One region of the Streptomyces sp. NPDC101118 genome, then DNA from elsewhere that is predicted to be linked to it. Evidence: riboswitches for the same ligand, from Rfam matches in the RefSeq annotation. Region 1 holds a riboswitch; each other region holds the start of a gene.
The links. Region 1 has a riboswitch for cobalamin ahead of ACIQUQ_RS01775 (energy-coupling factor ABC transporter permease). Riboswitches for the same ligand answer to the same signal wherever they lie in the genome.
Positions count from the first base shown of each region.

Region 1 (3,796 bases):
CGGGCCGCCCGGTCGAAGGCCCGGACGAACGAGGTCGCCGCCAGCCCGGCCAGCGAACGCCAGGCCGCCGCCCGACCGGTGGCCCCCAGCCGGGCGGCCTGGGCCTGCCGGATCCGGGCCACCGAGTCGAGCAGCAGGAAGCTGATCCGGTACATCACCATCGCCACGTCCACGACCGGCGCGGGCACGCCGGCCCGCACCAGCCGCGGCAGCACGTCCGAGACCGGGGTGGTGAAGGCGAACAGCAGCACCCCCAGCGACGCCGCCGAGGTGCGCAGCAGCAGCTCGGTGGCGGCCACCGGGCCGTGCGGCGCCAGGGACACCCAGCCGGCGTCGCCGCCCACCTGGAGGAGCAGCGGGGCCGCGCCGGTGAAACAGAACCCCAGCGGGATCCGGAACGCCCGCCACAGCCGGCGCGGCGCCACCCCGGCCGGACCGAGCAGCACCGCGAGGGAAGCCGCCGCGACGACCGGGCCGCCGGGCCAGGGCGGCAGGCAGACCGCCGAGACGGTCAGCCCGAGCCCCAGCACGGCCTTCTCCAGGGGGTGGCGGCGGCGCCAGCGGCTCGCGTGCGCCGCCGCGTCGATGGGCAGCACCGGCTACGCGTCCGAACCGGATGAGCCGGCGGGACCGGACGAGCCGGCGGGACCGGATGAGCCGGCGGGACCGGCCGAGCCGCTCGAACCGGCCGGGCCGGAGGCCTCCGCCGATTCGCCCGCACCGCCCTCGCGGGGCATCCCCGCGGCCCGCAGGGCGCTCTTCAGTTCGCCCTGGCGCCGGCCCCGCCGCAGCCCGAAGTAGTACGCGAGCACGCCCGCGCCCAGTGCCGCCTGGAGGGCGAACAGCGCCGACTCGATCTCGCCCGACGGCGGTTCGTACAGCGGCGAGAACCAGGGCTCGTAGTCCGGCTCCAGCTCGGTGATCGCCGCCTCGGCCTGTGCGTCCGCGCCGGCGAACGGCTCCTCCTTGCCCTCGCCCAGCCCCAGCGCGAGCGGCAGCACCGCCAGCGCCGCGACCAGGAGCAGCAGCAGGGAGTTGATCTTCGCGTTGCGGCTCATCGCGCGACCTCCGCGGCCGCACCGGACTGCGTGCCGGACCCCGCACCGGAGCCCTTGAGCACCCCGAGGCGCAGCAGGTCCGCCTTGCTCGACTGCGACAGCAGCCGCATCACGAGCACCGTCAGCAGCCCCTCGCTGATGGCGAGCGGGATCTGGGTGAGGGCGAAGATGCCGCCGAACTTGGCGAGCGCGCCCGCGACTCCGGTGGCCGGGTCGGGGAACGCCAGGGCGAGCTGGACGCTCGTGACGCAGTACGTGCTCAGGTCCGCGACGAAGGCGCCGAAGAACACGGACACCATCAGCGGGACCCCGGTCCTGCGCAGCAGCAGGTACGTCCCGTACCCGGCCCAGGGGCCCGCGATCGCCATCGAGAAGACGTTGGCGCCCAGGGTGGTCAGGCCCCCGTGGGCCAGCAGCAGGGCCTGGAACAGCAGCGTGATCGTGCCCAGTACGGCCATCACCGGCGGCCGGAACAGGATGGCGCCGAGCCCGGTGCCCGTGGGGTGGGAACAACTGCCCGTCACCGAAGGGATCTTCAGGGCGGACAGGACGAAAGTGAATGCTCCGGACGCGCCGAGCAGCAGTGTGCTCTCGGGGTTCGCCTTCACCTCGCGGGTCAGCGCGCGGACCCCGTGGACGACGAAGGGAGCGGACGCGGCGCCCCAGGCGGCCGCGTGCAACGGGGGCAGAAACCCCTCGGCTATATGCATGAGTGGGGGAGACCTCTCCAGCACCTCGTGGATGGACAACGCGCCCTGGCCGGTCTCCTGGCTCACGGGTGCTGATGCCCGGGCTCCGCCTTCCCGGGCTGCGCGGTCGGTCAGCCGCGGCAGCCCAGTGGCTTCCTCGCGGAGTGGAGCCGGACTTCCCGATCACAGTGGCGAGGGCCGCACCGGTTTCACACCGGTTTCCCGTACACCAAGGCCCAATGACCCTAATCGCCCGTGTGGATCACTCACAACCCGGCCTCCGGTCCGCCGGACACGTGAGGGGCCGGACGCGTGCGCGCCCGGCCCCTCACTCCGACCGTGCCGGAACGCTCAGCAGACGTTCCAGTGCTTGACGTCCAGCACGAAGCGCTCCGGGTTGTGGAGCTTGAACGTGCTGTAGTACGGATAGGTGTTGAACGCGGCGCCGAAGGTGACGACACCCTCGTAGTCGCCGGTCAGGGCGATGCCCTTGAGCTTCGGAAGATAGATCTTCTGCAGCTTAGGGCCCTTGTAGACGGACTGGCCCGCGTCGTTGTGCGCCGCGGCCGGCGTCAGCTTGATCTCCAGGAAGTACCGCCCGGCGAGCGGCACCAGCTTGCCCGAGCCGTCGTAGCGCAGCTCGGAGACCCGCTTCACCGTCGTCGTCGGGATGTACCCCTTGATGTCGATGACGAGCCGGTCGTACGTGCAGTGCCCGCCCCAGCGGGCGTTGACCACGAGCGGCGTCTGCGTCGCGGTGGTCGTGGCGGGAACGGCCGCGCGGGACTGCGCGAACGCGGAAGCCGGTACGGCGAGCCCGATCCCGGCGGTGAGGACGACACCCGTGGCCACGGCCACGAGGCGCCGGCGGTTGAAGTGACGGTGAGGCATTGCGTCCCCCGATTCTCCGGATGTGGGGACAGTGGTGTCACCACGGAAGACACCCCGCACCCCCCGCCCGGTTGCACGGTCCGGGGAGAAAACAGAAAAGAAGGGGCGGTACCCGGAAGTTCCGGGTACCGCCCCTCGGCGTCCTACCGTCGTGGCGACGGGCCGGTCAGCACTCGATGACGTTGACCGCGAGGCCGCCGCGGGCGGTCTCCTTGTACTTGATCTTCATGTCGGCGCCGGTCTCCTTCATGGTCTTGATGACCTTGTCCAGGGAGACCTTGTGGCTGCCGTCGCCGCGCATCGCCATCTTGGCCGCCGTGACGGCCTTGACCGCCGCCATGCCGTTGCGCTCGATGCACGGGATCTGGACCAGGCCGCCGACCGGGTCGCAGGTCAGGCCCAGGTTGTGCTCCATGCCGATCTCGGCCGCGTTCTCCACCTGCTCCGGGGTGCCGCCCAGTACCTCGGCGAGGGCGCCCGCCGCCATCGAGCAGGCCGAGCCGACCTCGCCCTGGCAGCCGACCTCGGCGCCGGAGATCGAGGCGTTCTCCTTGAACAGCATGCCGATCGCGCCCGCGGCGAGGAGGAAGCGGACCACGCCGTCCTCGTCCGCGCCCGGCACGAAGTTCATGTAGTAGTGCAGGACGGCCGGCAGGACGCCCGCCGCGCCGTTCGTCGGGGCGGTCACGACCCGGCCGCCGGCCGCGTTCTCCTCGTTCACCGCCATCGCGTAGATGGTGGTCCACTCGCTGCGGTGCATCATCGGGTCGCCCTCGGTGCGCAGCTGCCGTGCCGTCGAGGCTGCCCGGCGCTTGACCCGGAGGCCGCCGGGGAGGATGCCCTCGCGGGACATGCCGCGCTGGACGCAGGCCTGCATGACCCGCCAGATCTCCAGGAGGCCCTCGCGGATCTCCTCCTCCGTACGCCAGGCCTTCTCGTTCTCCAGCATCAGGGAGGAGATCGACAGGCCGGTCTCGCGGGTCAGCCGGAGCATCTCGTCGCCGGTGCGGAAGGGGTACTTCAGCACGGTGTCGTCGAGCTTGATCCGGTCCTCGCCGACCGCGTCCTCGTCGACGACGAAGCCGCCGCCGACCGAGTAGTAGGTCTTCTCCAGCAGCGGGGCGCCGGTCTCGTCGTAGGCGAAGAGGGTCATGCCGT
Region 1 is NZ_JBIVZG010000001.1:400,579-404,374, forward strand. It holds gene cbiQ (cobalt ECF transporter T component CbiQ) at 1-596, opposite strand, end outside; gene ACIQUQ_RS01770 (energy-coupling factor ABC transporter substrate-binding protein) at 600-1,058, opposite strand; gene ACIQUQ_RS01775 (energy-coupling factor ABC transporter permease) at 1,055-1,768, opposite strand; cobalamin riboswitch at 1,798-1,996, opposite strand; gene ACIQUQ_RS01780 (hypothetical protein) at 2,099-2,638, opposite strand; gene ACIQUQ_RS01785 (L-serine ammonia-lyase) at 2,805-3,796, opposite strand, start outside.

Region 2 (3,796 bases), on a different contig from region 1:
GCCCCGGTCGATGTCGCCGACCACGACCACCGGGAACCGGGCCGCCCGGGCGATGCCCATGTTCACGATGTCGGTGCGCCGCAGGTTGATCTCGGCCGGGCTGCCGGCCCCCTCGCAGATCACGGCGTCATACGTGCCCCGCAGCTGCTCCAGGCAGTCCGTCACCACACCGAGCAACTGCTCCTGACGGCCGCCGTGGTAGCCGCGGGCGCTCATCTCGCCCACCGGCCGGCCCAGCAGCACCACCTGGCTGGAGCGGTCGCTGCCGGGCTTGAGGAGCACCGGGTTCATCAGCGCGGTCGGCTCCACCCGGGCCGCCTGGGCCTGCATGGCCTGGGCGCGGCCGATCTCGGCGCCCTCGCGCGTGACGAAGGAGTTGAGGGACATGTTCTGCGCCTTGAAGGGCGCGACCTTCACGCCCTGCCGGGCGAGCCAGCGGCAGATGCCGGCGGTGACGACGCTCTTCCCCGCGTCCGAGGTGGTGCCGGCGACCAGCAGACCGCCGCCGAGCCGTGCCGAGGAGCCGCTCATGCCCTGCCTTCCTTGTGGGTGCGCGCGATGCGCGCCGCGAGGGTCCGGCCGGCCACGCAGGCGCCCAGCGCCAGCCACGTGACCCGCCGGGAGAGCCGTACCGCCCGTTCGATGTCCGGCACGGCGACCGGGCGGCCGGCCGCGCCGTTGAGCACCGGCCGGTGCTCGACGCGTCCGCCGTACGCGAGGGTGCCGCCCATCCGTACGCCGAGCGCCCCCGCGAAGGCGGACTCGACCGGTCCGGCGTTGGGGCTGGGGTGCTTGGCCGCGTCCTGCTGCCAGGCCCGGACCGCCCCCCGACGATCCGGGCCCGCCAGCACCGCCGCGGCGGCCGTGAGCCGCGCTCCCGGCCAGCCCGCGAGGTCGTCCAGCCGGGCCGAGGCCCAGCCGTAGCGGAGGTAACGGGGCGACTTGTGGCCCACCATGGCGTCCAGCGTGTTCACGGCGCGGAATGCGGCCAGTCCCGGGACGCCCGCGACCGCGCCCCAGACCAGGGCCCCGACCACGGCGTCCGAGGTGTTCTCGGCGACCGACTCCACGACCGCCCGCGCGATCTGCTGCTCGTCCAGGGAGTGCGGGTCGCGCCCGCACAGGTGGGGCAGGCGTTCGCGGGCCACGTCGGCATCGCCGGCGGCGAGCGCCCCGCCGATGGCCCGCGCCTCACGGGCCAGCGAGGTGCCGCCGACCACGGCCCAGGTGGCGGTGGCGGTCAGCGCGATACGGAGCGGGGCGGGCCTGGAGCGCACGGCGCGGGCGCCGAGCGCGCCCAGGGCCGCCGCACCACCGGCGCAGAGGAGTGTGTGGAGTGCGCCGCGGCCCCGGTGGTCGCGCCAGAGGGCGCGTTCCACGGCGGCGGCGGCGCGTCCGAAGGCGGCGACGGGGTGCCCGCGGCGCGGATCACCGAGGATCCGGTCGCCGATCAGGCCCGCCGCCGCGCCGTACGCGAACACGCGGTCGGCACGCATGGCAGGTATGTCCTCACTCAGGGTCCGCGCCCTGGTTCGACGTAAACCGGCGGTGAGAGTTCCTGGCTCCCGGGGCTGGTGTGCTCCCCGGTGACAGTGGCGGGACCGCGCCGGATTCGCACCGGACTTCCTCTCCTGCCGCCGTGATGGCTCGGGCAGTCCACCACGCACCGCGACAGCCCGTCAACTTGCCGTTGACCTGCCCTTAAGGGAACGCCCGGGGGAGTGCGGGCCACGACGGGGACAACGCGGCGGGACACGCAAAAGAACTCCCCCGCGGGTGTCCCGCGGGGGAGTTCGGGCCGTCAGGTCAGCTGACGATCAGGTAGATGCCGTACGCCACGGCCGCCGCGCAGAGCGCGAAGGAGGCGTACGCGCCCGTGCGGGCCAGGGTGGCGCTGCCGCCCCGCTCGGTGGCCGCCTCGTGCTTCGAGAGGCCGACGATGCCGAGGGTGAAGAGCGTCACCAGGAGCACGGTGGCCGACAGGCTCACGCCGAAGACGGAGCCGAGGGCTGCCCAGTCGATGTCCATACCGCTTGATCCTCTGTGGTCAGACCGCGGCGGCCGGGGCCGCCGGGGACTCGGGGTGCTGGGAGGGGGCCGGGATGGTGGCCTTGAGGTCCTCGTCCGCGACGGCGGCGGTGGTGCCGGCCGGCGGCGGGGTCACGGCCGCGATGGCGGTGGTGACCACACCGGGCTCCTCGGCGTCCACGTCGTTGACGTTGTTGTGGTCGACGACCTGGCGGCGCGAGATCAGCCAGATGGCGAGGCAGGAGCCGACGAGGAAGACCGCGACGGCGGCGACGCCCCAGTCGCCCTGGCGGGTGACCAGCTCGGCGCCGGCGCTGACCAGCGCGGCGGCCGGCAGGGTCAGGCCCCACGCGACGAACATGCGGGTGGCGGTGGACCAGCGGACCACGCCGCCCTTGCGGCCGAGGCCGGCACCCATGACCGCGCCGGAGCACGAGTGGGTGGTGGAGAGGGAGAAGCCCAGGTTGGAGGAGGCCAGGATGACGCTCGCGGCCGAGGTCTGGGCGGCGAAGCCCTGCTGCGGCTGGAGGTCGGTCAGGCCCTTGCCCATGGTGCGGATGATGCGCCAGCCGCCGAGGTAGGTGCCGAGGGCGATGGCCATACCGGCGGAGACGATGACCCAGACCGGCGGGTTCGCGTCGGGCGCGATGGCGCCGCCGGCGATCAGGGCCAGGGTGATGATGCCCATCGTCTTCTGCGCGTCGTTGGTGCCGTGCGCCAGGGAGACCAGGCCCGCGGAGGCGATCTGCCCGGCGCGGTAGCCCTTGGCGGAGGTCTTCTCGCCGACCTTGTTGCCCAGCTTGTACGTGACCTTGGTGGCCAGCATCGCGGCCACGCCGGCCACGATCGGGGCGGCGACGGCGGGGATGAGGACCTTGGTGACGACGACGCCGCCGTTGACGGCGCCGATGCCCGCGGAGGCGACCGCGGCACCGATCAGACCACCCATCAGGGCGTGGGAGGAGCTGGACGGCAGTCCGACCAGCCAGGTCAGCAGGTTCCAGAGGATCGCGCCGACCAGGGCGGCGAAGATCACTTCAGGCTGGATGCCCTCCTCGTTGACCAGGCCCTTGGAGATCGTCTTGGCGACCTCCACGGACATGAACGCGCCGACGAGGTTGAGCACGGCGGACATGGCCACCGCCGTCTTGGGCTTGAGAGCGCCAGTCGAGATGGTGGTGGCCATCGCGTTGGCGGTGTCGTGGAAACCGTTCGTGAAGTCGAAGACGAGAGCGGTAACGATCACGATCCCGAGGAGAAGCGTTATGTGCTCCATTTACCCAGGCTTCTGTTTGAGGTCAGTGGCTTCGTTGAACGTAGGCAACCTGAGTGAACGGAAGATGAACTGGGGCGGGCGGAGTGGTGTACCGGATCGGCGCCCCACGGGACATTTTGTGCCGATTGTCCGGGTGATGTCCGGAAATATGCACGTCAGGGCGAGGTGAACAGCCCCCTCCCGTGATGGAAACGGAACCATCGGCGGGCCGTCGCGAGGCGCGCGGGAGACGCAGATCACGCGGCCCCCGACACCCCTCCGACCACCCGTAACCGGACGGCTCCGGCCAGTGACCGGAACGCGATGCCTCCCTTTCGCGACACCCGCGCGCGCCGCTCCGCTGGCCGCGCGGCCCGCGCCCGCCGACACTGGAGCCGTGCGCACCGCTACAGCGACGGCAGCGGCCGTCACCACGCTCATAGGTGCCGGAGCGGCCGCGGTCGCCGTCGGCAGGTACGTCGGCGACGCGGCCCTCCGCCCCGCCCCCGGCCG
Region 2 is NZ_JBIVZG010000003.1:613,471-617,266, forward strand. It holds gene ACIQUQ_RS08665 (cobyric acid synthase) at 1-531, opposite strand, end outside; gene ACIQUQ_RS08670 (cobalamin biosynthesis protein) at 528-1,496, opposite strand; cobalamin riboswitch at 1,532-1,677, opposite strand; gene ACIQUQ_RS08675 (hypothetical protein) at 1,807-2,028, opposite strand; gene ACIQUQ_RS08680 (anion permease) at 2,048-3,304, opposite strand; gene ACIQUQ_RS08685 (alpha/beta hydrolase) at 3,681-3,796, shown strand, end outside.
Region 2: it holds a riboswitch for cobalamin, as region 1 does, so the genes downstream of both, ACIQUQ_RS08670 (cobalamin biosynthesis protein) here and ACIQUQ_RS01775 (energy-coupling factor ABC transporter permease) in region 1, are expected to answer to the same signal.

Region 3 (3,796 bases), on a different contig from region 1:
TCCAGCGCAGCAACGCCGAACTGAAGGAGAAGGCGGCCCTGCTGGCCGACCGCAACCGCGACATCGAGCGCAAGAACCTGGAGATCGAGCAGGCCCGCCAGGAGCTGGAGGAACGCGCCCAGCAGCTGTCCCGCACCTCGATGTACAAGTCGGAGTTCCTGGCCAACATGAGCCACGAACTGCGCACCCCGCTCAACAGCCTGCTGATCCTGGCCCAGTTGCTCGCCCAGAACCCCGACGGCAACCTCACGGAGAAGCAGGTCGACTACGCCACGGTGATCCACTCCGCCGGCTCCGACCTGCTCCAGCTGATCAACGACATCCTGGACCTGTCGAAGGTCGAGGCCGGCAAGATGGACGTGCACCCCGAGCCGGTCTCGCTGCGCCGCCTGCTCGACTACGTGGACGCCACCTTCCGCCCGGTGGCCGACGAACGCGGCCTCGACTTCCGCGTCTCGGCCGCGACCGACGTCGCCGACGAACTGGTCACGGACGAGTCCCGGGTCCGCCAGGTGCTGCGCAACCTGGTCTCCAACGCCCTCAAGTTCACCGAGACCGGCGGCGTCGAACTCGGCGTCGAGGTCCCGGACCCCGACCTGGTCCCGACGGAGCTGCGCGGCGCGGGCCCCCTGCTCGCGTTCACGGTCACCGACACCGGGATCGGCATCCCCCAGGACCGGCTCGACTCCGTCTTCGGCGCCTTCCAGCAGGGCGACGGCACCATCGCCCGGCACTACGGCGGCACCGGCCTGGGCCTCACCATCAGCCGCGAGGTGGCGGTGCTGCTCGGCGGCGTGATCACCGTGCGGAGCACCGAGGGCGAGGGCAGCAGGTTCGCCCTGTACCTGCCGGTGCGCATCGGCCGGGACGCCGCGGAGCGGGCTCCCGACGAGTCCGGGACGGCGGCCGAGGAGCTGGGCGAGGAGACCGGCACGGCGACCCTGGCGGGACGCACCGTGCTGGTCATCGACGACGACCCCCGCAACGTCTTCGCGCTCACCGAGATCCTGCGCGGTGCCGGGATGGAGGTGCTCAGCTCGGGCAACGGCGAGGCCGGCATCGAGCTGCTGATCGCCCACCGGGAGGTGGAACTCGTCGTGATGGACCTGATGATGGCCGGGCTCGACGGGTACGCCGCCACCCGCGCCATCCGCGCGATGCCCGAGTTCGCCACGGTGCCGGTCGTGGTGGTCACGGCCAAGGCCATGCCGGACGACCGGACCGAGGCCCTGGCCGCCGGGGCCACCGACTACGTCACCAAGCCGGTCGACCCGGAGCGGCTGCTGGCCGCCGTGCGGACCTGGCTGGCGGTGGACTGAGGGGCCCTACACCGCCGAGCCGAGCCTGAGGTTCCAGCGGCCCGCGCGGCCGCTGAGTTCCGTCGTCGTGCCGGGGCGGGCGTCCAGCCGCCAGAAGACCGCCGGCGGCAGGCCCAGGGCGTGCACGACGGCCGCGCGGACGAAGGCCTGCTCGGCCTCCACGCGGTGCGGGCCCGGAGCAAGTCCGGCCAGCCAGTCCCCGGCACGGGCGACCAGCTCCTCGACCGATTCGCCGCCGGGGGGCGCGTACGCAGGGTCGGTGAGCCAGCGGTGCACGGCGGCCGGGTCCTCGGCGGCCACCTCGTCCAGCGTGCGGCCGGCCCAGACCCCCGTACGAAGGCCGAACGGGCCTCCGGCGCCGAACCGCCCCCGCCCCGCGTCGCCGTCCAGGAGCGGGGTGACCAGGCGAACTCGTACCGATGGGGGGTTCATAAGCGGAGCATAAACGCGGTACGGTCTCGGACGACATGACGACGGTATGACGGAAGCACCGGTGAGAATCCGGCACGGTCGCGCCACTGTGAATCCCCTCCCACGGGCGGGGTGAGTCAGACCCGTAGCCGTCGTTGAGTGCACCACTGACCGGGACGCGTGTTCCCTCTGGAGGTACTGCCATGGCTCAGACCGCCGTGCCCGCGACGACCGAAGTCGCCCCCATCGCCCCCATCTCCCTGAAGACGCTGGCTCCTTGGGCCGTGTTCTTCGGCGTCGTGATGCTGGTCCTGCTCTACTTCGTCGGTGCCGAGCAGGGCGCCACCTCCGTCATGCAGGGCGAGACCATCCACGAGTGGCTGCACGACGGCCGCCACCTCCTCGGCTTCCCCTGCCACTGATCCAACGGCGAGGAACCGATCGTGAACTCTGTCTCCGTACGGGCCCTGCTGGTCCGCGGAATGCTGGCGGGGCTGGTCGCGGGCGTGCTCGCGATGCTGGTCTCGTACTTCCTCGGTGAGTCGAAGGTCGACGCGGCCATCGCCATCGAGGAGGCGGGCGCCCACGCGGCGGCCGCCGGCCACGCCCACGAGCACGCCGAGGAGGTCGTCAGCCGCGCCCTGCAGTCCACGGCCGGTCTGGCCACCGGCGTCGTGCTCTACGGCGTCGCGCTGGGCGGCATCGCGGCGCTTGTCTTCTGCTTCGTCCTGGGCCGCATCGGGCGGTTCGGGGCGCGGGCGACGGCCGCACTGGTGACGGCCGGGGCCTTCGTGGCCGTGACGCTCGTGCCGTTCTTCAAGTACCCCGCCAACCCCCCGGCCGTCGGCGACCCCGACACCGCCGGGAAGCGCACCGTGCTCTACCTGCTGATGATCGCGCTGAGCGTGCTGCTGTCGGCGGGTGCGGTGATCCTGGGACGCCGGCTGGCGCCCAGGCTCGGCAACTGGAACGCCTCCGTCGCCGCGGGCGTGTTCTTCGTCGCCGTGATCACCCTGGCGTACGCGTTCCTGCCCGCCGTGAACGAGGTGCCGGCGGACTTCCCGGCCACCCTGATCTGGCAGTTCAGGCTCGCCTCCCTGGCGATCCAGGCCACGCTGTGGGCCGCCTTCGGCGTGGCCTTCGGCATCCTCGCGGAGCGGGTGCTGGAGCCCGCGCCGGCCGCGCCGGCGGGGAACACCGCCGGCAATTCCGCCGCAACTGCCGCCTGAGGAGCTGTTTCTGCCTTCTCAGGACTACTTCACACGCTGCCCCTTCGGGTACAACGGCCCTGTCACAAGGGCGAGTTATCCGGGGGGCGGCGCCGTGAACGAACCTGTCACGCGACAGCGGGTCTGGTACTGGTACGGCTGGACGGGCTCCGCGCCGTTCTGGCTGAACGCGTTATTGCTGGGGCTCGTGCCCTTCCTGCACGTGCTGCTGGTCCCGCAGATAGCGATCATCACCACCCTGGCCGCGCTGGGCGGACTCGTACGCCAGCTGGTCTTCCACGACTACGGCCACGCCGGGCTGCACCTCGCCGCGCTGGTCCTCGGCGCGCACGCGGTGGTCCTCGGGTTCATGGTCAGCACCTAGGCGGTGGCCTCCGGGCCGGGCCGGGTCAGCTCGCCGCGTCCGGTGCGGTGCGTACGACGGCCTGGTCGCCCCGCGGCCCGAACAGGTGCAGGATCTCCACCGGCTCCGGCCCGGCCGGGCCGAACCAGTGCGGCTCCCCCGTGTCGAACTCCGCCACCTCGCCGGGCCGCAGCGTGAACTCGGCGCCGCCGAGGACCAGCCGCAGCTCCCCCGCCAGGACGTACAGCCACTCGTAGCCGTCGTGCTTCACCAGCTTCGGCTCGCGGGGCGCCAGCACCTGTTTGAACACCTGCACCCGGCCCGGGTACTGCGTCAGCGGCACCAGGACGCTGCCCGCGCTGCGGCGCAGCGGCCGCAGGTGCACCCGGGGGTCGCCGCTGGCCGGCGCGGCCACCAGCTGGTCCAGGGCCACCCGGTGGGCCCGGGCGAGCGGGATCAGCAGGTCCAGGGTCGGGCGACGCTTCCCGGACTCC
Region 3 is NZ_JBIVZG010000004.1:331,750-335,545, forward strand. It holds gene ACIQUQ_RS10360 (HAMP domain-containing protein) at 1-1,319, shown strand, start outside; gene ACIQUQ_RS10365 (histidine phosphatase family protein) at 1,326-1,751, opposite strand; cobalamin riboswitch at 1,756-1,899, shown strand; gene ACIQUQ_RS10370 (CbtB-domain containing protein) at 1,934-2,152, shown strand; gene ACIQUQ_RS10375 (CbtA family protein) at 2,174-2,959, shown strand; gene ACIQUQ_RS10380 (hypothetical protein) at 3,147-3,323, shown strand; gene ACIQUQ_RS10385 (helix-turn-helix domain-containing protein) at 3,349-3,796, opposite strand, start outside.
Region 3: it holds a riboswitch for cobalamin, as region 1 does, so the genes downstream of both, ACIQUQ_RS10370 (CbtB-domain containing protein) here and ACIQUQ_RS01775 (energy-coupling factor ABC transporter permease) in region 1, are expected to answer to the same signal.